3 regions of the Streptomyces sp. NPDC017676 genome follow, and region 3 is predicted to be linked to each of the others. Evidence: predicted binding sites of a transcription regulator. Region 3 holds the regulator's gene; each other region holds the start of a gene.
The links. The regulator HrcA, encoded in region 3, represses chaperone genes, less so after heat shock. The targets are predictions, from matches to a motif close to TTNGCACTCNGNNNNNCNGAGTGCNAA.
Positions count from the first base shown of each region.

Region 1 (9,769 bases), on a different contig from region 3:
CCTCACCACGGCCGAGATCGCCCGTGCCTACCTGGTCCCGGAGCCGACGGTCGCCCAGCGGATCGTCCGTGCCAAGCGCACCCTGGCGAAGCGGAACGTCGCCTTCGAAGTGCCGTACGGCCCCGACCGCGAAGCCCGCCTCGGCTCCGTGCTGGACGTCGTCTACCTGATCTTCAACGAGGGGTACGCGGCCACCGCCGGCGACGACTGGCTGCGCCCCGGCCTGTGCGAGGACGCGCTGCGGCTGGCCCGGGTGCTGTCCGCGCTGATGCCCAAGGAGCCCGAGGTGCACGGCCTGACCGCGCTCCTGGAGTTCCAGGCGTCCCGCGCCACCGCCCGCACCGGCCCCGACGGCACACCGGTGCTGTTGAAGGACCAGGACCGCCGCCGCTGGAACCGCATGCTCATCGCGCGCGGCATCCGTGCCCTCGACCGCGCGGGGGCCACCGCGAGCGGCCCCCCGGGCCCGTACACCCTCCAGGCGGCCATCGCCGCCTGCCACGCGCGCGCGTACACGTACGAGGAGACGGACTGGCGCGCCATCGCCACCCTGTACGGCCTGCTGGCCGTCCGCGCCCCGTCCCCGGTGGTCGAGCTGAACCGCGCGGTCGCCGTGTCGATGGCCGACGGCCCGGCGGCGGGCTTGGGGCTGGTGGACGCCCTCGCCGACGCGCCCGCGCTGCGCGGCTACCACCTGCTGCCCAGCGTCCGCGGCGACCTCCTCTCCCGCCTCGGCCGCACCGCCGAGGCCCGTGAGGAGTTCCTCCGGGCGGCGGACCTGACCCACAACGCGAGGGAACGGGAGCTGTTGCTGCGCAGGGCGCGCGCGTGCGGCTGAGCGTCAGCGCAGTGGGTGGCCGATCAGCATCGTCGGCGCCCCGGCGACGCGGGTGAGGAAGACGGTGGCCGCGTTCGGCCCCTGCGGTCTCACCTTCCGGCGCAGCTCCTCCGGCTCGACCGCCGAGCCGCGCTTCTTCACGGTCAGCGTGCCGATCTCGCGCTCCCGCAGCAGGGCCTTGAGCTTCTTCACGTTGAACGCGAGCCGGTCGGTGATCTCGTAACCGGTGGCGTACGGCGTGGACCGGGCCTCGTCGGCGGTGACGTACGCGATGGTCGGGTCCAGGAGCCCGCCGCCGACCTCCTCGGCCACCTCCGCGACCAGGTGCGCGCGGATGACGGCGCCGTCCGGTTCGTACAGGTACCGCCCCACCGGCCGCACCCCGGGATCGGGCAGCCCGCGGCCGACCAGCGTGCGCGGGCCCGGCAGCAGCGTCGCCCGCACCGCGCCCGGCGCCCCGGTCCCGAACCACAGCACCGCCTCCTTCACGTCACCGCCGTCGGAGATCCACTCGGCCTCGGCCGCGGCCGGGACCACCTCGTGCGGGATGCCCGGGGCGATCTTCAGTGCGGCGCGGGGCGCCTTGAGGGCCGCCCCGACCGCCCAGGACAGCGGCGGCGAGTACGCCTCCGGGTCGAAGACGCGCCCGCCCGTGGCCCGGCCGCCACCCCTCACCGGCGCGCTTCGCGCGGCCCCTCTCGGCTGCCCACCCCGGCGCGCCGGGTCCACGAACACCGCGTCGTACCCGGCGGTGTCCACCTCCGTGACGTCGGCCTCGCGCACCTCGATCAGGCCGGCCAGCCCCAGCGCCTCGGCGTTCGCCCGTGCCACGGCCGCCGTCAGCGGGTCCCGGTCCACGGCCAGCACCCGGATCCCGGCCCGCGCCAGCGCGATGGCGTCCCCGCCGATCCCGCAGCACAGGTCGGCGACGGAGGCCACGCCCAGCTCCTTCAGCCGCCCCGCCCGGTACGTGGCCACGGAGGCCCGCGTCGACTGCTCGACCCCGTTGGGTGTGAAGAACATGCGCCCGGCGTCCTCGGCCCCGAACTTCGCCACCGCCCGCTGCCGCAGCCGGGCCTGGCCGAGCGCGGCCGAGACCAGCTCGGCCGGGTGGTCGCGGCGCAGCCGGGTGGCCACGGCCAGCTCCCGCGCGGGCTCGGTGTCGCGGACCTCGTCGAGGAGGGCGCGGCCTTCGGGGGTGAGGAGCAGAGCGAGGTCGTTCACCGGGTCATTGTGGGCCAGTCGGTGGATGGTGCGCCTCCGGCGGCGGTGTCGTCCGGGGTCGGGGGCCGGGGCCTGGGAGGATCCGGCACCATGCGAGCAGTAGTACAAAATGACAAAATTCGGACTCGTTTCCGGCGGCTGGCCCTCGGGGGCGGAGCCGCCGCGCTGGCCGCCGCCACCCTGCTCTCCGGATGCGCCGGGCCCGAGCCGGCGCGCACCGCGTCCGGCCACGGCGGCCCCGCCCAGCCCCAGGACCCGGCGGCGCGCCGGGCCGCCGAACACGCCCGGCTGGCCGCCGCCGCCCGGCGCTGGGGGCTGGACCAGGTCCCGCTCACGCCTCCGCCGCCCCCCGCGAAGAAGCCGAGGATCACCGCCCGCGACGGATTCGAGGTGGACCACCAGGAGGACTGGGACCTGCCCCCCGTCTTCACCACCGTCCCCACCCGGGACAAGGTGGTGTTCCTGACGATCGACGACGGCGCGGAGAAGGACCCGCGGTTCCTCGCCATGATGCGCGAGCTCAGGATCCCGTACACCGCGTTCCTCAGCGACTACCTGGTGAAGGACGACTACGCCTACTTCCGCAAGATGCGGTCCTACGGCAACACCCTGAACAACCACACCCTGCACCACCCCTACCTGCCGGGCCTGTCCTACGAGGAGCAGAAGGACGAGATCTGCGGCATGCAGGCCGTCATGAAGAAGCAGTTCGGCAAGGCGCCCACGGTCTTCCGTCCCCCCTACGGCAACTACAACCAGGACACCCTGGTCGCCGCCAAGGAATGCGGCATCAAGTACGCGCCGATCTGGAACGAGGAGGTCTTCGTCGACCACTGGGAGTACCGCGAGGACGACAAGCGGCTGCGCCGCGGCGACATCGTCCTCACCCACTTCCGCGGCCGGGAGGACTGGGACGGCACGATGGTGGACGACATGCGCCGCTTCCTGAACAAGGTCACGCGCGAGGGCTACGCCGTGGCCCGCCTGGAGGACTACCTGTGACGCGGGCCCGGGGCCCGGCCGCGGTCCTCACCGCGGCCCTGCTCCTGACGGGCTGCGCCCAGTCCGTCGACCCCATCGAACGCCTCGGCAAGAAGGCCGCCGAAGGGGTACGCCCGCACACCACCGCCCCCGACCAGCGCTACCGCGCCTGGGGCCTGGCCCGGCCCCTCGCCCGCTCCCCGGTGCACCCGGCCCGCCCGCTCGCCGAGCGCACGGGGGCCGGTGCCCCGCCCCCCGTGATCGACCAGGTCCCCACCCGCGACCCGGTCGTCTTCCTCACCTACGACGACGGCGCCGAGCGGGACCCCCGCTTCGTCGACATGGTCCGCGAACTGAGGCTCCCGGTCACCCTGTTCCTCACCGACAGCGTCGCCGCCCCCGGCTACCGCCACTTCGCCCGCCTGCACGCCCTCGGCGCCGGCATCCAGAACCACACCGTCGACCACCGGGCCCCGGCCGGACTGCCGTACGCCGGTCAGCGTGCCGAGATCTGCGGCCAGCAGGACCGCCTCCGCGCCGCCCTCGGCGTCCGCCCCCGCCTCTTCCGCCCGCCCTACGGCTCCTACGACCGCACCACCCTGCGCGCGGCGGCCGACTGCGGCATCTCCGCGCTCGTCCTGTGGCGCGCCGCCCTGACCCCGGCCGGCCTCGCCTACGCCCACGGCCCCCACCACCTGTGCCCCGGCGACATCGTCCTGGTGGGGCCCGACGAGTCGAGGGGGCCGGCCCTGCGCACCCGCACGGTACGGGTGCTGAGGGAGGTGCAGGGGCGGGGGCTGACGGTGGGGCGCCTCGACGACTACCTGTGAAGACCGCCCGCACGCCACGATTCCGGGCGACGCGCCGCGGGCAATTGGCACTCCGCTTGACCGAGTGCTAATCGCGGTCATAGTCTCGGCTCTGGCACTCCCCCCTGGAGAGTGCCAGACAAACGCGACGGGCAGGTCCGGCACCCGCGACGACGGATCGACCTGGTCGCCACCTCAGACAGTTAACCCCGTGAGATCTCCGAAGGGGGAGGTCGGATCGTGACGACCGCCAGCTCCAAGGTTGCCATCAAGCCGCTTGAGGACCGCATCGTGGTCCAGCCGCTGGACGCCGAGCAGACCACGGCCTCTGGCCTGGTCATCCCGGACACCGCGAAGGAGAAGCCCCAGGAGGGCGCCGTCCTCGCCGTGGGCCCGGGCCGGTTCGAGAACGGCGAGCGTCTGCCGCTCGACGTCAAGGTCGGCGACGTCGTCCTTTACAGCAAGTACGGCGGCACCGAGGTGAAGTACAACGGCGACGAGTACCTCGTCCTCTCGGCTCGCGACGTCCTCGCGATCATCGAGAAGTAATCACCTCAAGCGACTCTCCGCTTTGAGCTGCGCCCCTGGCCCCCGCGACCGATAAGAAGCCGGGCGCCCGGGGCGCAGCGTCTTTTCACCCACAGATTTCCGAGAGGGCTCCCGCTGTCATGGCGAAGATCCTGAAGTTCGACGAGGACGCCCGTCGCGCCCTTGAGCGCGGCGTCAACAAGCTTGCCGACACCGTCAAGGTGACGATCGGCCCCCGCGGCCGCAACGTCGTCATCGACAAGAAGTTCGGCGCGCCCACCATCACCAACGACGGTGTCACGATCGCCCGCGAGGTCGAGATCGAGGACCCGTACGAGAACCTCGGCGCGCAGCTGGTGAAGGAGGTGGCGACCAAGACCAACGACATCGCTGGTGACGGCACCACCACCGCCACGGTCCTCGCCCAGGCGCTGGTCCGCGAGGGCCTGAAGAACGTCGCCGCCGGTGCCTCCCCGGCCGCCCTGAAGAAGGGCATCGACGCCGCGGTCAAGGCCGTCTCCGAGGACCTGCTCGCCTCGGCCCGCCCGATCGACGAGAAGTCCGACATCGCCGCCGTCGCCGCGCTGTCCGCCCAGGACCAGCAGGTCGGCGAGCTGATCGCCGAGGCGATGGACAAGGTCGGCAAGGACGGTGTCATCACCGTCGAGGAGTCCAACACCTTCGGCCTGGAGCTGGACTTCACCGAGGGCATGGCCTTCGACAAGGGCTACCTGTCGCCGTACTTCGTGACGGACCAGGAGCGCATGGAGGCCGTCCTGGAGGACCCCTACATCCTCATCAACCAGGGCAAGATCTCCGCCATCGCCGACCTGCTGCCGCTGCTGGAGAAGGTCATCCAGGCCGGCTCCTCCAAGCCGCTGCTGATCATCGCCGAGGACGTCGAGGGCGAGGCCCTGTCGACCCTGGTCGTCAACAAGATCCGCGGCACCTTCAACGCCGTCGCGGTGAAGGCCCCCGGCTTCGGCGACCGCCGCAAGGCGATGCTCCAGGACATGGCCGTCCTCACCGGCGCCACCGTCATCTCCGAGGAGGTCGGCCTCAAGCTCGACCAGGTCGGCACCGACGTGCTCGGCTCCGCCCGCCGCGTCACCGTCACCAAGGACGACACCACGATCGTCGACGGCGCCGGCAAGTCCGAGGACGTGCAGGGCCGCGTCGCCCAGATCAAGGCCGAGATCGAGACCACCGACTCCGACTGGGACCGCGAGAAGCTCCAGGAGCGCCTCGCCAAGCTGGCCGGCGGCGTGTGCGTGATCAAGGTCGGCGCCGCCACCGAGGTGGAGCTGAAGGAGAAGAAGCACCGTCTGGAGGACGCCATCTCCGCGACCCGCGCCGCGGTCGAGGAGGGCATCGTCTCCGGTGGTGGCTCCGCCCTGGTCCACGCCTCCAAGGTGCTGGACGGCAACCTCGACAAGTCCGGCGACGAGGCCACCGGTGTCTCAGTGGTCCGCAACGCCGTGGTCGAGCCGCTGCGCTGGATCGGCGAGAACGCCGGCCAGGAGGGCTACGTCATCGTGTCCAAGGTCAAGGACCTGGACAAGGGGCAGGGCTACAACGCCGCCACCGGCGAGTACGGCGACCTGATCAAGGCCGGCGTCATCGACCCGGTCAAGGTCACCCGCTCCGCCCTGGAGAACGCCGCCTCCATCGCCTCCCTGCTGCTCACGACCGAGACCCTGGTCGTCGAGAAGAAGGAAGAGGAGCCGGAGGCCGCGGGCCACGGCCACAGCCACGGGCACGCGCACTGAGCCCAGCGCTCTTGAGCGAAGGCCCGGCACCCCGGTGAGGGGGGCCGGGCCTTCGCCCTGTCCACGACTCGGACGCGGCTACTGCTCCAACGCGTCGAGCGCACCCAGCTGCTGCATCAGCCCCAGCTGGTCGTGCTGCCACCACAGCTCGGCGATCTTGCCGTCGTCGCCGAACCGGAAGAGCGTCGTCCCGGTCATGGTGACCTGGCTGCCGGTGGACGCGATCCCCAGGAAATCGCCCTGGTGGGTGGCGTACCAGGTCCACCGTGCGCAGGCCCGGTCGCCCTGGGTGAGGACGTCCTCGACCGTGAACGCGAAGTCGAAGGCGCCGCGCCACATCCGGAACTCGGCGCGGACGTTGTCCAGCCCGATGGTGTCCTGCGGGTTCATCGGATCATGGCTGTGGATGTCCTCGTCCAGCAGGTCGTTGAGCGGCGGCAGCTCGCCCTCGCTGCACAGCGCCTCGAAGAACCCGCGCACCATGCCCTCGGAGGGGCTCTCGTCCCGTACGACGTCCAGGTCGATGAACGTCGGCATCTCGTCGCACAGCGCGACCAGCCCCCGGAAGACCCGGTCGGTCTCCGGAAGGTTCGAGTTCCGCATCGCGTCCTCGTACGACGGGAACTCCACCACTTCGACCACGTGCGACGCGTCCGAGCGGTCCGTGCCGACCACCGCGTGCGTCGCCGTCCGCTTCCCCTTGGTCTGCTGGACCCAGTCGTCCATGAGCCGGTTCATCTCGTCCAGCCGGCTCGTCCTGCACTCGATGAGCTGTACGAAGGTCATGCGCCGCCTCCGGCCCCCCTGGTCCGGTACCGTCCCGCTCATTTTCCCACCGGGACGGCGGCGCCACCCGCCCGTTACCGCGGCCCGTACTTGCGCCCGGTCCGGGAGCTGATCCCGCCCAGCAGCCCGCGCGGCGTCACCTTCACCAGGCCCATCAGCGCCTTGTACCGGGGGTCGGGGACGGACACCGTCCTGCCGCGCGCGAGGTCGGACAGGGCCGCCGCGACCAGCTTGTCGGCGTCCAGCCACATCCACCCCGGGATGTTGTCCGTGCCCATCCCGGCCCGCTGGTGGAACTCGGTGCGCACGAACCCCGGGCACAGCGCCATCAGCCGGACCCCGCTGCCGGCCAGGTCCTTGGCCGCGCCCTGGGTGAACTGCACGACCCACGCCTTGGACGCGCCGTACGTGCCGCGCGGGACGAACGCGGCCACCGAGGCGACGTTCACCACCCCGCCCCGGCCGCGCTCGCGCATCGCCTCGGCCGCCGCCGACGTCAGCCGGAGCACCGCCTCGCAGTGCACCTTGAGCATCCGCAGCTCGTCCGCCATCGGTACTTCCAGATAGCGGCCCTTGTTGCCGAAGCCGGCGTTGTTGACCAGCAGGTCGACCGGGTTCTTCCGGTCGCCGAGCCGGTCGGCCACCGCCTCGATGCCCTTGTCCTGCGCCAGGTCGGCGGTCAGCACCTCCACCTCGATGCCGTGCCGGTCGTGCAGTTCCGTCGCCTGCTCGCGCAGCCGCCCGGTGTCCCGCGCGACCAGGACGAGGTCATGCCCGTCAGCCGCCAGCCGCCGCGCGAACGCGGCACCGATCCCCGCGGTCGATCCCGTAATCAGAGCCGTTGTCATGGCCCAAGGGTAGTGACCCGGAGCGATCGCGTCCGCTGGGCGGCGACGGCCCTTCAGGGCCGGGCGGCGATGTACTTGCGGGCCGCGGCCAGGGTCTCCGGGTGCAGGGCCGGGCCCGCGGCGAGCACCCGGGGCAGCAGTTCCCGCTCCGTGGTGGTCGCACGGAACTCCAGCGCCGCCGTCACCCCGTGGTCCGGCCGGTGCACGATCTCGATCGGATCGCCCGCCCGTATCTCACCCGGCTCGATCACCCGGAGGTAGGCACCCGTTGCGCCCTTCTGTGTGAACCTCTTGACCCAGCCGCGTTCGCCCAGATGGCCCTGGAACGTGCGGCACGGGATCCGGCCCGAGGTCACCTCCAGGACCACCGCCGGACCGATCCGCCAGCGCTCGCCGATCAGCGCCCCGGACACGTCCAGTCCGTCCGTGGTGAGGTTCTCCCCGAAGCAGCCGTTGGCCAACGATCGGCCGAGCTCGCGCTCCCACGCGTCGAGGTCCTCGCGCGCGAACGCGTACACCGCCTGGTCGTCCCCGCCGTGGTGCCGCAGGTCGCACACCGCGTCCCCGGCCAGGCCGCTCCCGCCGACGCCCTTCGGGCCCGGCGCCGACACCCGCACCGGCCCGTCGGCCGGCTTCTTGTCGATGCCCGTCACGCCGTCCGCCTGATCCGTGTACGGCACCGGCCGCGGCCGGCCGATGTTGACCGAGAGAAGCTTCATGGCCGCACGGTACGGGACCGGCCTCAAAGCGTCGAGCGAGTATTCGCCTCCGTCTCCAAGCAGCCCTTATGCTCGGGGGGTGATCGAGGCCCGTCATCTCCGCGTCCTGCGCGCCGTCGCCACCACCGGTTCCTTCTCGGCGGCGGGGCGCGAGCTGGGCTGCACCCAGCCCGCCGTCAGCCAGCAGATGAAGGCCCTGGAAGCCTCGGTCGGCACCCCGCTGCTGGTCCGCACCGGGCGCGAGATGCGCCTCACCCAGGCCGGCGAGGCCCTGGTCCGGCACGCCTCCGGCATCCTCGCCGGGCTCACCGCGGCCGAGGAGGAGGTCGCCGCCATCGCCGGCCTGCGCGCGGGCCGGGTCCGGCTGGTCTCCTTCCCCAGCGGCAGCTCCACCCTGGTGCCCACCGCCCTGGCCGCGCTGCGCGCGGCTCACCCCGGCACCCGCGTCTCCCTGGAGGAGGCCGAACCGCCGAGGTCGGTGGAACTGCTCCGCGAGGGCGACTGCGACCTGGCCCTGGCCTTCCGCTACGAGGGAGCGGCGGTCGCCGAGGACTGGGACGATCTGGTCGCGCGCCCCCTGCTGACGGACCGCCTGGTCGCCCTGGTGCCCGAACGGCACCGGCTCGCGCGCGCGGACACCGTCGCCATCGGCGAGCTGGCCCACGAGCCCTGGATCGCGGGCTGCCCGCGCTGCCGCGGCCAGCTGGTCGAGGTGTGCGAGGGGGCCGGATTCACCCCGCGCATCGACTTCGCCACCGACGACTATCCGGCCGTGGTCGGCCTGGTCGGCGCGGGCCTCGGCGTCGCCGTCCTGCCCCAGCTGGCCGTGGAGTCGGTACGGCCGCGGGGCGTGCGCACGGTACGGCTGGAACCGGCGGTACGGCGGGAGATCGTCGCCCTCACGCTGCCCGACCTGGCCCAGGTGCCGGCGGTGTCGGCCACGCTGGAGCAGCTGGCCCGGGCGGCGCGGGCGGCGGGCCGCGGTCAGGGATAGCCCAAGACGCGGGGGTCGCTCGGAGATGGGGGACCGCCTGGGGAGACGGCGGGCCGCCCGGACGGGCCACGGGCACGCGCGTGCGTGCCCGGTAAGGAAGTGGATGCTTTGCCTATGGGTGTTGCAGAAACGTTCCTTCAGTGATCAGAAGCGGTGTCCCCGCTGGTGGTCGAGGCCGCCACCAGGCGGTTGCGTGCCCGCCCCATCAACTCCTCGCGCTCGTCCTCGGTCAGGCCGCCCCAGACGCCGTACGGCTCGCGCACCGCCAGCGCG
Region 1 covers NZ_JBIRJA010000011.1:212,660-222,428, forward strand. The annotation lists gene ACH4LD_RS25120 (RNA polymerase sigma factor) at 1-838, shown strand, start outside; gene ACH4LD_RS25125 (methyltransferase domain-containing protein) at 842-2,062, opposite strand; gene ACH4LD_RS25130 (polysaccharide deacetylase family protein) at 2,153-3,064, shown strand; gene ACH4LD_RS25135 (polysaccharide deacetylase family protein) at 3,061-3,873, shown strand; gene groES (co-chaperone GroES) at 4,093-4,401, shown strand; gene groL (chaperonin GroEL) at 4,521-6,149, shown strand; gene ACH4LD_RS25150 (ester cyclase) at 6,228-6,935, opposite strand; gene ACH4LD_RS25155 (SDR family oxidoreductase) at 7,010-7,783, opposite strand; gene ACH4LD_RS25160 (MOSC domain-containing protein) at 7,837-8,502, opposite strand; gene ACH4LD_RS25165 (LysR family transcriptional regulator) at 8,582-9,496, shown strand; gene ACH4LD_RS25170 (WhiB family transcriptional regulator) at 9,634-9,769, opposite strand, start outside.
Region 1: a site for HrcA is predicted at 3,918-3,944, ahead of groES (co-chaperone GroES). Genes of this name have one in related genera too.

Region 2 (9,769 bases), on a different contig from region 3:
TCCTCGCCCACCTGGTAGGAGACCGGGCCGCGGTTCGACGCGACCAGCACCTGAGCCTTTTGCGCAGCATCGAGCGTGGAAGCCATACGCCTCAACCTAGCCCGGCCCCCAACCGCTCAAACGTACGGCCCGCCCGGCGGGCCGACCGTATACGGCCCGTTCACGCCACCTTCCGTTCGGCGTACTCCGCGATCTCCACCATGGGCGGCCGCTCCTCGGTGTCCACCGAGTAGGTGCGCGGCTCGAACCCTTCCTCGCCCCGCTCGAACTGGGTCAGCGCGGGCCGGATCAGATGGCCGCGGGCCAGCCGGAGCTGGGCGGTGCGGTAGATCGCGGCGGCCATCCGGCCCAGCGCCTGCCCGTCCTGGTGCCGGTGCCTGCGCACGCCCACGTCGACCTGGGCCAGCGCGTCCAGGCCCACCAGGTGCAGCGCGTCCACCAGCATGCCCAGCTCCACGCCGTAGCCGACCGGGAACGGCAGCTGCTGCAGCAGCGTGCGGCGCGCCGCGTACTCGCCGCCCAGCGGCTGCACGAACCCGGCGAGCTGCGGCCAGTGCATGTTCAGCAGCGGGCGGGCCATGAGTTCGGTGACCCGGCCGCCCTGCCCGGCACTGCCGCCGAGCGGGCGGTCGTACATCGCCTTGACCAGGTCGATGTCCGGGTCGGTGAGCAGCGGGCCGACGATCCCGGAGACGAAGTCGGAGGAGAACTCCCTGAGGTCCGCGTCGATGAAGCAGACGATGTCCCCGCCGGTCACCAGCAGCGACCGCCACAGCACCTCGCCCTTGCCGGGGACGGCCGGGATGCGCGGCAGGATGGCGTCGCGGTGGACGACCCGGGCGCCGGCGCGCGCGGCGATCTCGGAGGTGCGGTCGGTGGAGCCCGAGTCGACGACCACGATCTCGTCGACGAGCGGCACCTGTTCCACGAGGTCGTGCCGGATGACCGCGACGATGTCGCCGACGGTCTCCTCCTCGTTGAGCGCGGGCAGGACGACGCTGATGGTCTGGCCCGTGCGCTGCTTGGCGGCGAGGATCTGGTGCAGCGGTCGGTCGGCCACGGACCAGGACCGGGTGGTCAGCCAGCGCTCGACTTCTTCCAGCACAGTCTGTGGCTCCTCACTCGTGTCTCGCGGTTCGGACGACTATCTCAACTGTCCCGGCCGTCGGTTACAGTCTTGAACAACGCCGATGACCATCGCATGTCGGGGGTCGGGTGCGTTCCACAACCGCATACCGCTCATCCAGAGGGGCAGAGGGACACGGCCCGGTGAAGCCCCGGCAACCCCCCTGACCGGACTCGTTCGCGCGAGGCTCACGGCCAGGGAAGGTGCCAATTCCGTCTCACGGCGAGATGCGTCGTGGGGAAGATGAGGAGAAAGGGCCTCGCCTCCATGGCTGTGCAGACAGTTGCCACCACCAGCGAATCCACCGTCGACCTCGGCCCGGCCGCGGCCCTGAGCTGTCGCGAGTGCGGCCACCGGGTGCCGCTCGGCCCGGTCTTCGCCTGCGAGGAGTGCTTCGGCCCGCTGGAGATCGCCTACGACTTCTCCGGCTACGACACCGAGGAACTGCGCCGCCGCATCGAGGCGGGTCCCGCGAACATCTGGCGCTACGCGCCCCTGCTGCCGGTCCCGGCGGACGTCGCCGGCAAGCCGAACATCAATCCCGGCTGGACCAAGCTCGTCAAGGCCGACAACCTGGCCCGCGAGCTGGGCGTGACCGGCGGTCTGTACGTGAAGGACGACTCCGGCAACCCGACCCACTCCTTCAAGGACCGGGTCGTGGCCCAGGCCCTGGAGGCCGCCCGCGCCTTCGGCTTCACCACGCTGTCCTGCTCCTCCACCGGCAACCTGGCCGGTGCCGTCGGCGCCGCCGCCGCCCGCGCCGGCTTCCGCTCCTGCGTGTTCATCCCGCACGACCTGGAGCAGGGCAAGATCGTCATGGCCGCGGTCTACGGCGGTGAACTCGTCGGCATCGAGGGCAACTACGACGACGTGAACCGCTTCTGCTCCGAGCTGATCGGCGACCCGGCCGGCGAGGGCTGGGGCTTCGTCAACGTCAACCTGCGGCCGTACTACGCGGAGGGCTCCAAGACCCTGGCGTACGAGATCTGCGAGCAGCTCGGCTGGCGGCTGCCGGACCAGATCGTGGTCCCCATCGCCTCCGGCTCCCAGCTCACGAAGATCGACAAGGGGCTCCAGGAGCTGATCAAGCTCGGTCTGGTCGAGGACAGGCCGTACAAGATCTTCGGCGCGCAGGCCGAGGGCTGCTCCCCGGTCTCCACCGCCTTCAAGGCCGGCCACGACGTCGTACGGCCCCAGAAGCCGAACACCATCGCCAAGTCCCTGGCCATCGGCAACCCGGCCGACGGGCCGTACGTCCTGGACATCGCGCGCCGCACCGGCGGTGCCGTGGAGGACGTGACGGACGAGCAGGTCGTGGACGCGATCAAGCTGCTCGCGCGGACCGAGGGCATCTTCGCGGAGACCGCCGGCGGCGTGACCGTCGGCGTCACCCGCAAGCTGCTGGAGGCGGGCGTGCTGGACCCGGCGAAGACCACGGTCGTCCTCAACACCGGCGACGGCCTGAAGACCCTGGACGCGGTGGCCGGGACCGGCCTCACCGCCACCATCCGCCCGACCCTGGACTCCTTCCGAGAGGCCGGCCTGGCATGACAGGCGTCCCGCGGGGAGGCCGGACGCGGCCCGCGCGCCGGCCGGGGCCGGTCGCGCCCACGCGGCGGCACCCGCACCCGCCCCACGGCCCCGCGCCCTTTCGGCGCCGCCCCGCCGTATCCGTGAACCCGACCGGAGGTCCCACCGCATGAGCGTGACCGTTCGCATCCCCACCATCCTGCGCACCTACACCGGCGGGCAGGCCGAGGTCGCCGCCGAGGGCACGACGCTCGGCGAGGTCATCGCCGACCTGGAGAAGAACCACACGGGCATCGCCGCGCGCGTGCTGGACGACCAGGGCAAGCTGCGCCGGTTCGTCAACGTGTACGTCAACGACGACGACGTCCGTTTCGAGCAGGGCCTGGACACCGCGACCCCCGACGGGGCCGGCGTCTCGATCATCCCGGCGGTCGCCGGCGGCTGAGCCGCGGACCGGCGCGCTCATTACCTTCGGTAACCGCGGTTACCGGCTGTTCGTCCGATTGCCCCCTCCGTGAGAGAAACGGAGGGGGCAATTCTGTGTGATTGAGCGCGGTAGAGTTGGGGAACACAGCCCCGGCCTCCGGGTCGGGGGCCCTGGATTTCATGCCGCCCGCCCGACAAGAAGTAGCCAAAGTGTGCGGGTTGTCTGCGGCTTTTGTGGCTTTTGTGGAGCCCGACTTGCCCTGAATTCGTATGAATTCTCACCAGATTCCGGACCGTTCGCGTCCAGAATTCTCGTCCGATTGACCTGTTGCAGACGGCAGTTGGACAGATACATTCAGCCGCGGTCGACGCGTTCCGGCGCACGCCCCCGACCAGTTGGGGGGTGAGGTCTGACCCGGGTCCGCGAAGTGTGGATCTGTGCAAGGGCCAGTAATAGGGGAGTTAGGCATGGCTCAGGGCACCGTCAAGTGGTTCAACGCGGAGAAGGGGTACGGCTTCATCGCGGTCGACGGTGGTGCGGACGTCTTCGTCCACTACAGCGCGATTCAGATGGACGGCTACCGCACCCTGGAAGAGGGCCAGCGGGTCGAGTTCGAGATCTCGCAGGGCCAGAAGGGTCCGCAGGCCGACATGGTTCGCGTCACCGCCTGAACGTTTCTTGTCCGAAGGGCCCGCACCTCGCAGAGGGTGCGGGCCCTTCGCCGTGCCCCGGTTCCGCTGTTCGCGTGCGGCTGACGAGGGCCTCCCACCCGCCCAGGCGCTTGCACTCGACCATGCCGAGTGCTAATCATTGGCGTTAGCACTCTGAAGGTGAGAGTGACAGCGAAGGACCGGGTCGGTGAGGCCCGCGGGTCATGTGGTGCAAGGGACCACGGGGCCGGCGAGCCGTCCGTCGCGGGCGCGGGCGCGGTCCGAAGGAATCACCCCCAGTCCTGGAGGGACCACTTCACATGGCCAAGATCATCGCGTTCGACGAGGAGGCGCGGCGCGGCCTTGAGCGCGGTATGAACCAGCTCGCCGACGCCGTCAAGGTCACCCTCGGCCCCAAGGGCCGCAACGTCGTCCTTGAGAAGAAGTGGGGCGCCCCCACGATCACCAACGATGGTGTGTCCATCGCCAAGGAGATCGAGCTGGAGGACCCGTACGAGAAGATCGGCGCCGAGCTGGTCAAGGAAGTCGCCAAGAAGACGGACGACGTCGCCGGTGACGGTACGACCACCGCGACCGTGCTCGCCCAGGCCCTGGTCAAGGAGGGCCTGCGCAACGTCGCCGCCGGTGCCAACCCGATGGCTCTGAAGCGCGGTATCGAGAAGGCCGTCGAGGCCGTCTCCGCCGCCCTGCTGGAGCAGGCGAAGGACGTCGAGACCAAGGAGCAGATCGCCTCCACCGCGTCCATCTCCGCCGCCGACACCCAGATCGGCGAGCTGATCGCCGAGGCGATGGACAAGGTCGGCAAGGAAGGCGTCATCACCGTCGAGGAGTCCAACACCTTCGGTCTTGAGCTTGAGCTCACCGAGGGCATGCGCTTCGACAAGGGCTACATCTCCGCCTACTTCGCGACCGACATGGAGCGCATGGAGGCGGTGCTGGAGGACCCGTACATCCTCATCGCCAACTCCAAGATCTCCTCGGTCAAGGACCTGCTCCCGCTGCTGGAGAAGGTCATGCAGTCGGGCAAGCCGCTGCTGATCATCGCCGAGGACGTCGAGGGCGAGGCCCTGTCGACCCTGGTCGTCAACAAGATCCGCGGCACCTTCAAGTCCGTCGCCGTCAAGGCCCCGGGCTTCGGTGACCGCCGCAAGGCCATGCTCGGCGACATCGCCATCCTCACGGGCGGCGAGGTCATCTCCGAGGAGGTCGGCCTCAAGCTGGAGAACGCGACCCTGGACCTCCTGGGCCGCGCCCGCAAGGTCGTCATCACCAAGGACGAGACCACCATCGTCGACGGTGCCGGCTCCTCCGAGCAGGTCAACGGCCGTGTGAACCAGATCCGCGCCGAGATCGAGAACAGCGACTCGGACTACGACCGCGAGAAGCTGCAGGAGCGCCTGGCGAAGCTCGCCGGCGGTGTCGCGGTCATCAAGGCCGGTGCCGCCACCGAGGTGGAGCTCAAGGAGCGCAAGCACCGCATCGAGGACGCCGTCCGCAACGCGAAGGCGGCCGTCGAGGAGGGCATCGTCGCCGGTGGTGGCGTGGCCCTGCTCCAGGCCTCCCAGGTCTTCGAGAAGCTGGAGCTGGAGGGTGACGAGGCGACCGGTGCCAACGCCGTGCGCATCGCCCTGGAGGCCCCGCTGAAGCAGATCGCCGTCAACGCCGGCCTTGAGGGCGGCGTCGTGGTGGAGAAGGTGCGCAACCTGACCCCGGGTCACGGCCTGAACGCCGCGACCGGCGAGTACGTCGACCTGGTCGCCGAGGGCATCATCGACCCGGCGAAGGTGACCCGTTCCGCGCTGCAGAACGCCGCCTCCATCGCCGCGCTGTTCCTCACCACCGAGGCCGTCATCGCCGACAAGCCGGAGAAGGCCGCGGCCCCGGCCGGCGGCGGCATGCCGGGCGGTGACATGGACTTCTGATCGACCTGACGGTTGATCGCCTGTCCTACGGACCGAGGGCGGCACCCCCAGCTTCTGGCTGGGGGTGCCGCCCTCGGGCGTTCCCGGGGTGCGACGAGGGTGTCCGGTATCACGTGAGGGGCTCGGGACCGGACCGGGACGCGGGCCGGTGGGCGGTGTTTACTTAAGACACTGCAACAATGCGTGCGCACATACCAGTCGGTTCATCCCGCCCACTCACGAGGAGCCCCCCACGTGACCGTCACCACGCCCCCCGCCTCCCGCGCGGCCCGCGTCCTGTCCCGCCCGATCACGCTGAACGGCCTCACCGTTCCGAACCGGATCGTGATGGCGCCCATGACCCGCATGTTCTCGCCGGGCGGCGTCCCGGGCGAGGACGTGCGCTCGTACTACGCCCGCCGGGCCGCCGCAGGGGTCGGCCTCATCGTCACCGAGGGCACCTACGTGGGCCACCCGTCGGCCGGCCAGAGCGACCGCGTCCCGCGCTTCCACGGCGAGGAGCAGCTCGCGGGCTGGGCGAAGGTCGCCGAGGACGTGCACGCGGCCGGCGGCACCATCGTCCCGCAGCTGTGGCACATCGGCATGGTCCGCAAGCAGGGCGACGCCCCCTTCCCGGACGCGCCCGCCGTCGGCCCCTCCGGTCTGGAGACCGCCGGCGCCGAGCCCACCGGCAGGGCGATGACGCAGACGGACGTGGACGACGTCATCGCCGCGTTCGCCGAGGCCGCTGCCGCCGCCGAGCGCATCGGCTTCGACGGCGTGGAGCTCCACGGCGCCCACGGCTACCTCCTCGACCAGTTCCTGTGGGCGGGCACCAACCGCCGCACCGACGCGTACGGCAGCGACGCGGCGGCCCGCACCAGGTTCTCCGCCGAGATCGTCGCCGCCGTGCGTGCGGCGGTGTCGCCGGACTTCCCCGTCGTCTTCCGCTACTCGCAGTGGAAGCAGCAGGACTACACCGCCCGGCTCGCCGAGACCCCCGAGGAGCTGGAGGCCATCCTCACCCCGCTCGCGGCGGCCGGTGTCGACGTCTTCCACGCCTCCACCCGCCGCTACTGGCTGCCCGAGTTCGACGGCTCCGACCTGAACCTGGCCGGCTGGACGAAGAAGCTCACCGGCAAGCCCGTCATCACCGTCGGCTCGGTCGGCCTCGACGGTGACTTCATCAACGCCTTCCAGGGCGAGGGCTCCCCGGTCAAGGGCATCGACAACCTCCTGGACCGCCTGGAGGCCGACGAGTTCGACCTGGTGGCCATCGGCCGCGCGCTGCTCCAGGACCCCGAGTGGGCGGCCAAGGTGCTCTCCGGCCGCTTCGACGAGCTGAAGCCGTACGACGCGGCGGCCGCGAAGACCCTGAGCTGACCGGCGTCACCCCCGGGGGCGCCGGCCGCTAGAGGTTGCCCATCGGCTCGATGTCGACCCGTACCGGCGTCCCCCACACCCGCAGCACCTCGTAGTCGGTGAACTCGTGCACCAGCCGGTAGGCCATGGCCGGCCGGGAGCCGCGCCGCTGGGCGGCGAGATACGCCTCCGCCTCGCGCCGGTCCCGCCGCGGCGTCCCGCACAGCTGCCACTCCTGGCCGTTCCACAGCTCCGGCAGCCACCGCTGCTGCGCCTGCGGCCGGTCACCGCGCACGCCGTACCGGGAGGGGGCGGAGGGGGCCGGCTCGCCCGGCCGGGGCCGGCCGCCCTGGAACTCCGACCGGCGGGCGGCCCGGCGCCTGGTCTCGCACAGCAGGCACAGGTCGGGCGCGCTCTCGTCCACCGGTCCCTGCGGGTGCTCGGGGCAGCGGGTGGTGGGCGCGGCGGTGGTCACGGTGTCGTCCAGCAGGTCGAGGGCGCGCCGCAGGTCGTCCTTGATCTCGTGCAGCCGGGCGTCCGGCGTGTCGGCGGTCAGGGCCTCCCCGTGCTCCCCGAGCAGCCGGAGAGCCCGTCCGAGGGCGGTGAGCTGGGCGTGATTCATGTCGGTGGGTGCCTCCTCCCCTCCATGGTGCCCTGACCGCACGGTCCGTCAGCGTGCCGCGTGGCCCAGCGCCGTGCGCAGATGGCCGCCGGACTCCTCCAGGAGGCGGGCCGCCGTCGGGCCGTCGACGCCGGCGAGGAGGGCCAGGATCGCGTGCTTCACCTCGCCGCCGGTCTCCGTGAGGGCCCTGGCGATGTCGGCGTCGCTCGCGCCCGTGGCCAGGGAGACGATCCGGTGGGAGCGGGCCCGGAGCTTGTCGTTGGAGGCGCGCACGTCGACCATCAGGTTCCCGTACGTCTTGCCGAGCCGGATCATCGTGATCGTCGAGAGCATGTTGAGCACCAGCTTCTGGGCCGTGCCCGCCTTCAGCCGGGTGGAGCCGGTGATCAGCTCCGGGCCGACGACGACCTCGATCCCGTGCTCGGCGGCGGCGGCCAGCGCGCTGCCCTCGTTGCAGGCGAGGCCGATGGTCAGCGCGCCGAGCGCCCGGGCGTGCTCGACGGCGCCGACGGCGTACGGGGTGCGGCCGGAGGCGGAGACGCCGACCACGGTGTCGTCCGGGGTGAGCTTCAGCGCGTCCAGGTCCCGGCGGGCCAACTCCTCGGAGTCCTCCGCGCCTTCGACCGAGGTGACCATGGCCGTGGGACCGCCCGCGATCAGGCCGACGACCTGCTCGGGGTCGGTGTTGAAGGTGGGCGGGCACTCGGAGGCGTCCAGCACGCCCAGCCGGCCGGCGGTCCCGGCGCCGGCGTAGACGAGCCGTCCGCCCCGGCTCATGCGCGCGGCGACCGCGTCGACGGCGGCGGCGATCCGCGGCAGCTGCGTCGCCACGGCGGCGGGCACGCCCGCGTCCTCGCCGTTCATCAGCCGGGCGATGTCGAGGGTGGGCAACCGGTCGATCTCGGCGAGTTCCGGACGGAAGGCCTCGGTGGTCAGCGAGGCCAGCTGGTCGCGCAGGTCGTGAGAGGTCATAGGGGGGTGGCTCTCTCCGGTGACGTGTGACGGGGGGTGGTGAACCTTCCTGCGGTTCCTTCCTACCCTCTATCGCGAACCGCTCCGGTGCCGGTGCGCCAACGCCTCGTAGGAGGCGGCCAGCGCGGGTGCCGCCGTCTCGTACGTCCGCTGCGCCACTCCCACGAACAGACAGTCCACGACCAGCAGCTGACTCGTCCGGGAGGACATCGCGGCGGGCCGCAGCTCCGTCTCCCGTGACGTCGACGTCGTCAGCACGAGGTCGGCGTACTGCGTGACCGGCGAGTTCGGCCGCCCGGTGATGGCCACTGTCGTCGCCCCGCGTTCGAAGGCCACCCGGAGCGGTTCGATCACGTCCCCCGTCGACCCGGAGTGCGTGATCGCGAGGGCCACGTCACCCGAACGGAGCTGCACCGCGTTGGTCACCGCGAGGTGCGGGTCGCTGTGCGCGTGGGCTATGAGCCCTATCCGCAGCAGCTTCTGGGTGAGGTCCTGGGCGACGAGCCCGGACGCCCCTATGCCGTACACGTCGGTGCGGCGGGCGGCGGCGAGCGCGGTGACGGCCGCGCCGAGCTGGCCGGTGTCGAGTCCGGCGGCGGTGTCGGCGAGGGTCTGCTGCTCCTCGTAGGCGAGCTTGGTGACGACGTCGGCGATGGGATCGTCCACCGCGATGTCCGTCGTGATCGCGGGCGCGCGCCCGGACTGCTGCTGGGCGGCGAGCCCGGCGAGGGCGAGCCGCAGGTCGCGGTAGCCCGGATAGCCGAGCAGCCGGGCGGTGCGGACGACCGTCGCCTCGCTGGTGCCGGTGAGTTCGGCGAGGCCCGTGACCGTGAGGGCGGCGCAGCCGGCCGGGTCACCGGCGACGGCCTCGGCGACGCGCTGCATGGACCGGGTCATGGACGGGGCGAGCGTGCGCACCTTGGCGGCGAGCGATCCGCCGGGGCTGCCGAAAATTTCCTTCACGTCCTGGGTCACATGTGAAAGATATTTTCGGTTCGGTGTCGCGGTCAAGAGTGCGCACAATGGGGTGCATGGACCCCATCAGCCCTCTGGAGCAGTCATTGCACGCGGCCCGCGCCCTCGTGCTCGCGGATCTCGTCGCGGGAGAGGTCGCGGAGGCCGACGTCGTCTCGCTGGTGGAGGACTCCATCGCCCAGC
Region 2 covers NZ_JBIRJA010000003.1:370,527-380,295, reverse strand. The annotation lists gene ACH4LD_RS09325 (trehalose-6-phosphate synthase) at 1-86, opposite strand, end outside; gene ACH4LD_RS09320 (glucosyl-3-phosphoglycerate synthase) at 161-1,105, opposite strand; SAM riboswitch class I at 1,237-1,376, shown strand; gene thrC (threonine synthase) at 1,394-2,677, shown strand; gene ACH4LD_RS09310 (MoaD/ThiS family protein) at 2,826-3,101, shown strand; gene ACH4LD_RS09305 (cold-shock protein) at 3,551-3,754, shown strand; gene groL (chaperonin GroEL) at 4,054-5,676, shown strand; gene ACH4LD_RS09295 (NADH:flavin oxidoreductase) at 5,911-7,038, shown strand; gene ACH4LD_RS09290 (hypothetical protein) at 7,067-7,639, opposite strand; gene murQ (N-acetylmuramic acid 6-phosphate etherase) at 7,688-8,611, opposite strand; gene ACH4LD_RS09280 (MurR/RpiR family transcriptional regulator) at 8,681-9,586, opposite strand; gene ACH4LD_RS09275 (hypothetical protein) at 9,643-9,769, shown strand, end outside.
Region 2: a site for HrcA is predicted at 3,864-3,890, ahead of groL (chaperonin GroEL). Genes of this name have one in related genera too.

Region 3 (9,769 bases):
GAAGGCATGCCTTCCGCACTCCCCGACGGCGAGCCCGTCCCCACCGACGGCGCGCTGCCCGCGCACGCGCTCGCCGGGGCCGCCGACCGCCCGCTCGGTTTCTACCTGCACGTCCCGTACTGCGCGACCCGCTGCGGCTACTGCGACTTCAACACCTACACCGCGACCGAGCTGCGCGGCACCGGCGGAGTGCTCGCCTCCCGCGACAACTACGCGGACACGCTGACCGACGAGATCCGGCTGGCCCGCAAGGTGCTGGGCGACGACCCGCGCGAGGTCCGCACGGTGTTCGTCGGGGGCGGTACGCCGACGCTGCTGGCCGCCGACGACCTCGTACGGATGCTGGGGGCGATCCGGGACGAGTTCGGGCTGGCACCGGACGCGGAGATCACCACGGAGGCGAACCCGGAGTCCGTCGACCCCGCCTACCTCGCCACCCTCCGCGCGGGCGGCTTCAACCGGATCTCCTTCGGCATGCAGAGCGCCAAGCAGCACGTGCTGAAGGTCCTGGACCGCACGCACACCCCCGGCCGCCCCGAGCGGTGCGTCGCGGAGGCGCGGGCGGCGGGCTTCGAGCACGTCAACCTCGACCTGATCTACGGCACGCCGGGCGAGAGCGACGACGACTGGCGGGCCTCCCTGGACGCCGCCCTCGGTGCCGGCCCCGACCACATCAGCGCCTACGCGCTCATCGTGGAGGAGGGCACCCAGCTCGCCCGCCGCATCCGCCGGGGCGAGATCCCGATGACCGACGACGACGTCCACGCCGACCGGTACCTGATCGCCGAGGAGATGCTGGGCGCGGCGGGCTTCGACTGGTACGAGGTCTCCAACTGGGCCATCTCCGAGGCGGGCCGCTGCCTGCACAACGAGCTGTACTGGCGGGGCGCGGACTGGTGGGGGGCCGGGCCGGGGGCCCACTCGCACGTCGGCGGGGTCCGCTGGTGGAACGTCAAGCACCCGGGCGCCTACGCGGCGGCCCTGGCCTCCGGCCGCTCCCCGGGCGCGGGCCGGGAGCTGCTGTCCGACGAGGACCGGCGCGTGGAGCGCATCCTGCTGGAGCTGCGGCTGCGGGAGGGGGTCCCGCTGTCCCTCCTGAAGGAGGAGGGGCTCGCGGCCTCCCGGCGCGCGCTGGCGGACGGACTCCTCCAGCAGGGCCCGTACGAGGAGGGGCGGGCCGCGCTGACCCTGCGCGGGCGGCTGCTGGCGGACGCGGTGGTGCGGGACCTGGTGGACTGATCACCCCGGCGGGTGAATCCCCCCGGAACGCCGGTTCGGTCCCTAACCTGGTTCGTAGGCTGCCGCCGATGGGACGCGGCGGATGTGGAGGCCACGGAGATGACCGCTGTGGACGAGCGTGGGATGGCCAGGTACCTCGACGAGTTCGAGCCTCCCGAGGGCGTCAAGGCCGAGCTTCTCCGAGGAGTCATCGTGATGATGGCCAGCCCCGATCTGGTGCACAACCTGATCGTGCTGCACACACAGCGGCAGATGCCCCTTGAGCGGTGGTACCCCCTTCAGACCCAGGACGTCGACATCGCCGGTGAGTCGAGCGAGCCGGTGCCGGACCTGGTGGTCCTCTCGCCCGACGTCCTGCCGAGTTCGGGGCGGCTGCTGCCCAGTCGGCTGATCACGATGGTGCTGGAGGTCGTCTCGAAGTACAGCGTCCACCAGGATTACGTGGTCAAGCGCTCGATCTACGCGGCGGGGAAGATCCCTGCCTACCTCGTCGTCGACCCGATCATGGCCCAGTGCGTTCTGCTGACGAAGCCGGCGGGCCAGGGGGAGGACGCCGACTACCTCAGCCAGGAGATCGTCAAGTTCGGCGATCCGGTGTCCCTGGAGGTTCTCGGGGTCGAACTGGACACGACCGAGTTCGGAACGTTCCCCGACGTCAGGCCCCACCGCTACCCGTGACGAAGTCGATCAGCTCCTCCACCCGCCCCAGCAGTTCCGGCTCCAGGTCCTTGTAGGACCCCACCCGCTTCAGGATCGCCTGCCACACCGCCCCGGTGTTCTCCGCCGGCCAGCCCAGCGCCCGGCACACGCCCGTCTTCCAGTCCTGCCCCTTCGGCACCGTCGGCCACGCCTCGATGCCCAGGGCCGCCGGCTTCACCGCCTGCCAGATGTCGATGAACGGGTGGCCGACCACCAGCGCGTGTTCGCTGGTCACCGACTGCGCGATGCGCCACTCCTTGGTCCCCGGCAGCAGGTGGTCGACCAGGACGCCCAGACGCGCGTCCGGGCCCGGGGCGAAGTCGGAGACGATCGACGGCAGGTCGTCCACGCCCTCCAGGTACTCCACGACCACGCCCTCGATCCGCAGGTCGTCTCCCCACACCTTCTCGACGAGCTCGGCGTCGTGCCGGCCCTCCACGTAGATGCGCCCGGCGCGGGCCACGCGCGCGCGTGCCTGGGGGACGGCGACCGAGCCGGAGGCCGTACGGGTGGGACGTACCGGCGCCGAGGAGGTGGGGCGGACCAGCGTCACCACGCGGCCCTCCAGCAGGAAGCCGCGCGGCTCCAGCGGGAACGCGCGGTGCTTGCCGAAGCGGTCCTCCAGGGTCACCGTGCCCGCCTCGCAGCGGATCACCGCGCCGCAGAACCCGGTGCCGGGCTCCTCCACCACCAGACCCGGCTCGGCCGGGACCTCGGGGACGGACTTCTGCTTCTTCCAGGGTGGGGTGAGGTCGGCGGAGTACTGGCGCATTCGGATGACGATAGGAGAAGCCGGTTCCGAAGGCCCACGACACGCCGGGAACCGATGGGAAGAGCCGCTCAGATCACGCCGAACCGCGTTGCCAGGGCGTCCCGTTGGCGGCGGACGAACCCCGCGTCCACCACCGCGCCGTGACCGGGCACGTACAGCGCGTCCTCGCCGCCGAGCGCCAGCAGCCGGTCCAGGGCGTCCGGCCAGCGGGACGGGACCGCGTCGGGGCCCGCCTGGGGCTCGCCGGACTCCTCCACCAGGTCGCCGCAGAACACCACCTCCGGATCGCCCGGGACCAGCACGGCCAGATCGTGCGCCGTGTGGCCGGGACCCACGTTGGCCAGCAGCGCCTGGCGGCCGTCGCCGAGGTCCAGCGTCCACTCGCCGGAGACCGCGTGGCGGGGCGGGACCAGCGCGTCCACCGCCTCGTCGGCGTCGGCCGCCGGCAGCCCGTTGCGGATCGCGTCGAGCCGCAGGTCCGCGCGCTCGTACGCGAACACCGCGTCCAGGCCCACCGCCCCGTACACCTCGGCCCCGGCGAACACGGCGGCGCCGAAGACGTGGTCGAAGTGGGGATGGGTGAGCGCGAGATGGGTCACACGGCCGCCCGCCAGCTCCTCGGCCCAGCCGCGCAGCCGCGCCCCCTCCGCGAGGCTCGAACCGGCGTCCACGAGCAGTGCCGTACCCTCCCCGAGGACCAGTCCCGCCGTGCAGTCCCAGCCCGGCAGCCGGCACCGGCCCACCCCCGCGGCCAGCCGCTCCCACCCCAGCTCTTCCCAAGTCACGGTCATACCCGCGACGCTAGCGGTACGAGCCGGTACGGCGGCACGACCTTGCCCAGGGTGTACCCGGCAGCCGTACACTGGGCCGGGGAACGCTGGCACTCGCGAGGGAAGAGTGCCAGGCGGACGACCCGCAGGGACGAGGGGACGACGTGCTGGAGGTGCGCGCGAATGCTGAGTGAACGCAGGCTTCAGGTTCTGCGCGCCATCGTCCAGGACTACGTGGGCACCGAGGAGCCGGTCGGTTCCAAGGCGCTCACCGAGCGACACAACCTCGGCGTCTCCCCGGCGACCGTCCGCAACGACATGGCGGCCCTGGAGGAGGAGGGGTACATCGCCCAGCCGCACACCAGCGCGGGGCGGATCCCCACCGACAAGGGCTACCGGCTGTTCGTGGACAAGCTCGCGGGCGTGAAGCCGATGACCGCGCCGGAGCGGCGGGCCATCCAGAACTTCCTGGAGGGCGCCGTCGACCTCGACGACGTCGTGGCAAGGACCGTGCGGCTGCTCGCGCAGCTCACCCGGCAGGTCGCCGTCGTGCAGTACCCGTCCCTGACCCGGTCCACGGTCCGGCACGTGGAGCTGCTGTCGCTGGCTCCCGCGCGCGTGATGCTCGTGCTGATCACGGACACCGGCCGGGTCGAGCAGCGGATGGTCGACTGCCCGGCGCCGTTCGGCGAGGCCTCGCTGGCGGATCTGCGGGCGCGGCTCAACAGCCGGGTCGCCGGCCGCCGGTTCACGGACGTGCCGAAGCTGGTCGAGGACCTCCCGGACGCCTTCGAGCCGGAGGACCGCGGTACGGTCTCCACGGTGCTCTCCACTCTTCTGGAGACACTCGTGGAGGAGAACGAGGAGCGGTTGATGATCGGCGGCACCGCCAATCTGACCCGCTTCGGACATGACTTCCCCCTCACGATCCGGCCCGTCCTGGAGGCCCTGGAGGAGCAGGTCGTGCTCCTCAAGCTCCTGGGCGAGGCGAAGGATCCGGGCGTGACCGTGCGCATCGGCCACGAGAACGCCCATGAGGGACTCAACTCCACCTCCGTCGTGTCGGTCGGCTACGGTTCGGGCGGCGAGGCGGTTGCCAAGCTCGGCGTGGTCGGACCGACCCGCATGGACTACCCGGGAACGATGGGAGCGGTACGCGCAGTGGCACGGTACGTCGGACAGATCCTGGCGGAGTCGTAAGTGGCCACGGACTACTACGCCGTTCTCGGCGTGCGCCGCGACGCGTCGCAGGATGAGATCAAGAAGGCGTTCCGCCGGCTCGCGCGCGAGCTGCACCCGGACGTCAACCCGGACCCGAAGACCCAGGAGCGGTTCAAGGAGATCAACGCCGCTTACGAGGTGCTGTCGGACCCGCAGAAGAAGCAGGTCTACGACCTCGGCGGCGACCCGCTCTCCCAGTCGGGCGGCGCGGGCGCGGGCGGCTTCGGGGCCGGCGGCTTCGGCAACTTCTCCGACATCATGGACGCGTTCTTCGGTACGGCGTCGCAGCGCGGGCCCCGCTCGCGCACCCGGCGCGGCCAGGACGCGATGATCCGGATCGAGGTCGAGCTGGACGAGGCGGCCTTCGGGACGACCAAGGACATCCAGGTCGACACGGCCGTCGTCTGCAACACCTGCAACGGCGAGGGCGCGGCGCCCGGCACGTCCGCCCAGACGTGTGACATGTGCCGCGGCCGGGGTGAGGTCTCCCAGGTCACCCGGTCCTTCCTGGGCCAGGTCATGACCTCCCGGCCGTGCCCGCAGTGCCAGGGCTTCGGCACGGTCGTCCCGACCCCGTGCCCGGAGTGCGCCGGCGACGGCAGGGTGCGCTCGCGGCGGACGCTCACCGTCAAGATCCCGGCCGGTGTCGACAACGGCACCCGGATCCAGCTCGCCGGTGAGGGCGAGGTCGGCCCCGGCGGCGGCCCGGCCGGCGACCTGTACGTCGAGATCCACGAGCTGCCGCACCCGACGTTCCAGCGGCGCGGCGACGACCTGCACTGCACGGTCACGATCCCGATGACGGCGGCGGCCCTCGGCACGAAGGTGCCGCTGGAGACGCTGGACGGGCTGGAGGAGGTCGACATCCGGCCCGGCACCCAGTCCGGCCAGTCGATCCCGCTGCACGGCCGGGGCGTCACGCATCTGCGCGGCGGCGGCCGGGGCGACCTGATCGTGCACGTCGAGGTGACCACGCCGACCAAGCTGGACCCGGAGCAGGAGCGCCTGCTGCGCGAGCTGGCCAAGCTCCGGGGCGAGGAACGGCCACAGGGCCAGTTCCAGCCTGGTCAGCAGGGCCTGTTCTCGCGGTTGAAGGACGCGTTCAACGGGCGCTGACGTGGGCCGCGGGAGTGGCTGGGGGTCCGGGGGTGTCCCCCGGGCAGGCCGCTGAGCGGGGTCGTGCGGGGTGCTTCGGCGCCCCGTATGCCGTGGGCATGTGCCAGGGGATGCCCGGATTCGGACTTGTCCGGAGGACGTGACAACATGCGGTCATGTCCTCCGCGCTGACCGATCTCTTCCCCCACCCGATCGTGCAGGCCCCCATGGCGGGCGGTGTCTCCGTCCCGCAGCTCGCCGCCGCCGTCTCCGAGGCCGGTGGCCTCGGGTTCCTCGCCGCCGGGTACAAGACCGCCGACGGCATGTACCAGGAGATCAAGCAGCTGCGCGGGCTCACGAGCCGCTCCTTCGGCGTGAACCTCTTCATGCCGCAGCCCGAGCACGCGGAGTCCGGGGCCGTCGACCTCTACGCGCACCAGCTGGCCGGCGAGGCCGCCTGGTACGAGACCGAGCTGGGCGACCCGGACAGCGGCCGGGACGACGGCTACGACGCCAAGCTGGCCGTCCTGCTCGACGACCCGGTGCCGGTGGTCTCCTTCCACTTCGGCGTGCCGCGGCGCGAGGTGTTCGACAAGCTCCACCGCGCCGGCACCTTCACCCTGGTCACCGCCACCACCGCCGAGGAGGCCCGCGCGGTCGAGCGGGCCGGGGCCGACGCGGTGATCGCGCAGGGCGTGGAGGCCGGCGGACACCAGGGCACCCACCGGGACCTCCCGGAGAACGACGGCGCCGGCATCGGGTTGCTGTCGCTGGTCGCGCAGGTCCGGGAGGCCGTGCGCATCCCGGTCGTCGCCGCCGGCGGCATCATGCGCGGCGGCCAGATCGCCGCCGTCCTCGCGGCGGGCGCGAGCGCCGCCCAGCTGGGCACCGCGTTCGTCGCCACCCACGAGTCCGGCGCGCACCCCCTGCACAAGCGGGCGCTGACCGACCCGCTGTTCCCGCGCACCGAGCTGACCCGCGCCTTCACCGGCCGCCCGGCCCGCGCCATGGTCAACCGCTTCCTGCGCGAGCACGGCCCGTACGCGCCCGCCGCCTACCCCGAGGTCAACCACCTCACCGCGCCGCTGCGCAAGGCCGCCGCCAAGGCCGAGGACGCGCAGGGCATGGCGATGTGGGCCGGGCAGGGCCACCGGATGGCCCGGGAACTGCCCGCGGGCCGGCTGGTGGAGGTGCTGGCGGCCGAACTCGCCGAGGCCCGGACAGCGTTGTCGGCCGGGGGTGGTCCCCGATGACCGCGCCGGTGTTCGTCGTCGACTCGCTGGACGGCGTGGGCCCCGGCTCGGTCGTCGACGTCCAGGGCCCCGAGGGACGGCACGCGGTCTCTGTACGGCGGTTGCAGCCGGGCGAGAACGTGGTGCTCACCGATGGCAGGGGCCGGGGCGCGGCCGGCGTCGTCGTCAGCGTGTCGGGGAAGGACCACCTGGTGGTCGAGCCGTTCGAGTTCCCGGTGGAGCCCGAGCCCAGCCCCCGTATCACCGTCGTACAGGCCCTGCCCAAGGGCGACCGCGGCGAGTTGGCCGTGGAGACGATGACGGAGACCGGCGTCGACGCGATCGTGCCCTGGCAGGCCGCGCGCTGCATCACCCAGTGGAAGGGCGACCGGGGGGCGAAGGCGCTCGCCAAGTGGCGTGCCACCGCGCGGGAGGCCGGCAAGCAGTCCCGCCGGCTGCGCTTCCCGGAGGTCGCCGACCTGGCGGCCACCAAGCAAGTCGCCGCGCTGCTCGGCGCGGCGGACTTCGCCGCCGTGCTCCACTCCGACTTCGACCACGCCGGCGAGCCCCTGGCCACCGCCGAACTCCCCACCGAGGGCGAGATCGTCCTGGTCGTGGGTCCGGAAGGCGGTGTGTCACGGGACGAGTTGGCGCTCTTCGAGGAGGCGGGCGCGAGGGCCTGCGTCCTCGGCCCCACCGTCCTGCGCACCTCCACCGCCGGCACCGCCGCCGTGGCCCTGCTGCTGGGCCGCACCGGCCGCTGGTCCTGACCGCCTGGGGGCACCGTGGAACTCGCCCAGGTCCGGCTCCTGGTCACCGACTTCGCCGCCTGCTACCGCTTCTACGCCGATGTCCTCGGCCTCAAGCCGCAGTCCGGCGCGGTGGAGGGGCCGTACGAGAAGTTCAGCCCGCACGCCGGTTCCGCCGGGATCGCGCTCCAGGACCGCGCGATGATGGCCGAGCTCCTGGCCGAGCTGGGCGACACCGCCACCGGCCACCGGTCCCTGGTCGTCCTGCGCGTCGACGACCTCGACGCCTACTGCGCTCAGGTCACCGCCCGGGGCGCGACCCTGCTGCACGGACCGGCCCCCATGACCGACCGCATGCGCGTGGCCCACCTCAAGGACCCGGAGGGCAACCTGGTGGAACTCCAGGAGTGGCTGCTGCTGCGCGGCTGACGGCGGGCAGCAACGCCCACCCGTCCACGTCACCGGTCACCGGCCCGCGGCGACCCCGCAGTTCGTCGACGAAGGCCCGGACGACGCGAGGTTCATGCAGGTTGACGGTGTGTCCGTGCCGGTCGAAGACCAGACCGGAGTGTCCGTAACCGCCTTCGACCACGCCGGGGAACACGATGCGTGTCACGGTCCCGTCCCGCTGCAGCGAGAGCACCTCCGTGCAGGGTCCGCCGTGGACGTGCCGGTGCCGGACCCTCCACCGGTACTCGGTTCCGTCGGGCAGAACGAGCCGTCTGAGTCTGCGTTCACTGCGCATCGGGCCAGAGTAGACAGCGGCCCCCCGAACGGGTGAGTGGCCGTATCCGGGCTTCCCCGCGGCGGGGGCCGGTGGCACGCTGCCCCGCATGGGGGTTTCGAGGCGGATACGGCGTCGGGCGCGAGTGGTGGCCGTGGCGGGGCTCGTCGTGGTGGGCGGCGGGGCAGTCGTGGCCTGCCGGCCCGGTGGGGGGCTCGGGTCGGCGAGCGTCGCCTACACCACCGACCAGACCGCGACCGCCGCGCTGGAACACCGGCACGTGAACGTCAACTGGCTCACGTGCACCGGCGGTTACCGCGACGACGGTGCGCGCGGCGGCACACCCGCGCCGAGCGAGACCACCGTCGTCTCCGTCGACTGCCGGGGCGAGACGGACGACGGGCGGAAGATCGTCGTCGCCGGGCTGGTCACCAGGGCCGTCGACGGTGCCTGTGTGCGCGGGGACCTGACCGCCGAGGTCGACGGCAGACGGGTGTTCCGCGTCAGCGGGCTCGGCAACTGCTCCGCCCCCTCCGGGCCGACGTACCGGCCGACCACCGGGGGACGGCCGACCGTGCCGTCACCGTCACCCGCACCGTCTGGCCCGTGCCGGGCAAGTGACCCGAAACCGGGAGCGGAGGTACCCGGTCGCTGCGTAGAGTGACGGCGTGACTCAGGGTGCTTCGACGGGAACCACGGCAGACTCCGCCTATCTCCGCTTCCCCCATCTGCGCGGCGACCTGGTGACCTTCGTCGCCGAGGACGACGTCTGGCTCGCGCCGGTCGACGGCGGCCGGGCCTGGCGGGTCAGCGCCGACAACGTGCCGGTGACCAGGCCCCGCGTATCGCCGGACGGCCGGCACCTCGCCTGGACCTCCACCCGGGACGGCGCCCCCGAGGTGTATGTCGCCCCGCTCGACGGGGGCCCCGCCCAGCGGCTGACGTACTGGGGCAACGGCCGTACCGAGGTGCGCGGCTGGACCCCGGACGGACGGGTGCTCGCGCTCGGCGCGCAGGGCCGGCACAGCTTCCGGCACACCTGGGCGCACGCCGTCCCGCTGGACGGCGGACCCGCCGAGACCCTGCCGTACGGCCCGGTCGGCGATGTGGCCCTCGGCCCGGCCACCGTGCTGCTGTCCGCGCCGATGGGCCGTGAGGCAGCGCACTGGAAGCGCTACCGGGGCGGCACGGCGGGCAAGTTGTGGATCGACCGCGAGGGCAGCGGCGAGTTCGTCCGGCTGCACGAGGACATCGACGGGAACATCGAG
Region 3 covers NZ_JBIRJA010000001.1:553,646-563,414, forward strand. The annotation lists gene hemW (radical SAM family heme chaperone HemW) at 7-1,239, shown strand; gene ACH4LD_RS02445 (Uma2 family endonuclease) at 1,339-1,917, shown strand; gene ACH4LD_RS02450 (DUF3097 domain-containing protein) at 1,895-2,710, opposite strand; gene ACH4LD_RS02455 (MBL fold metallo-hydrolase) at 2,779-3,501, opposite strand; gene hrcA (heat-inducible transcriptional repressor HrcA) at 3,664-4,680, shown strand; gene dnaJ (molecular chaperone DnaJ) at 4,681-5,817, shown strand; gene ACH4LD_RS02470 (nitronate monooxygenase) at 5,973-7,049, shown strand; gene ACH4LD_RS02475 (16S rRNA (uracil(1498)-N(3))-methyltransferase) at 7,046-7,798, shown strand; gene ACH4LD_RS02480 (VOC family protein) at 7,814-8,206, shown strand; partial or broken gene ACH4LD_RS02485 (hypothetical protein) at 8,647-9,122, shown strand; gene ACH4LD_RS02490 (S41 family peptidase) at 9,170-9,769, shown strand, end outside.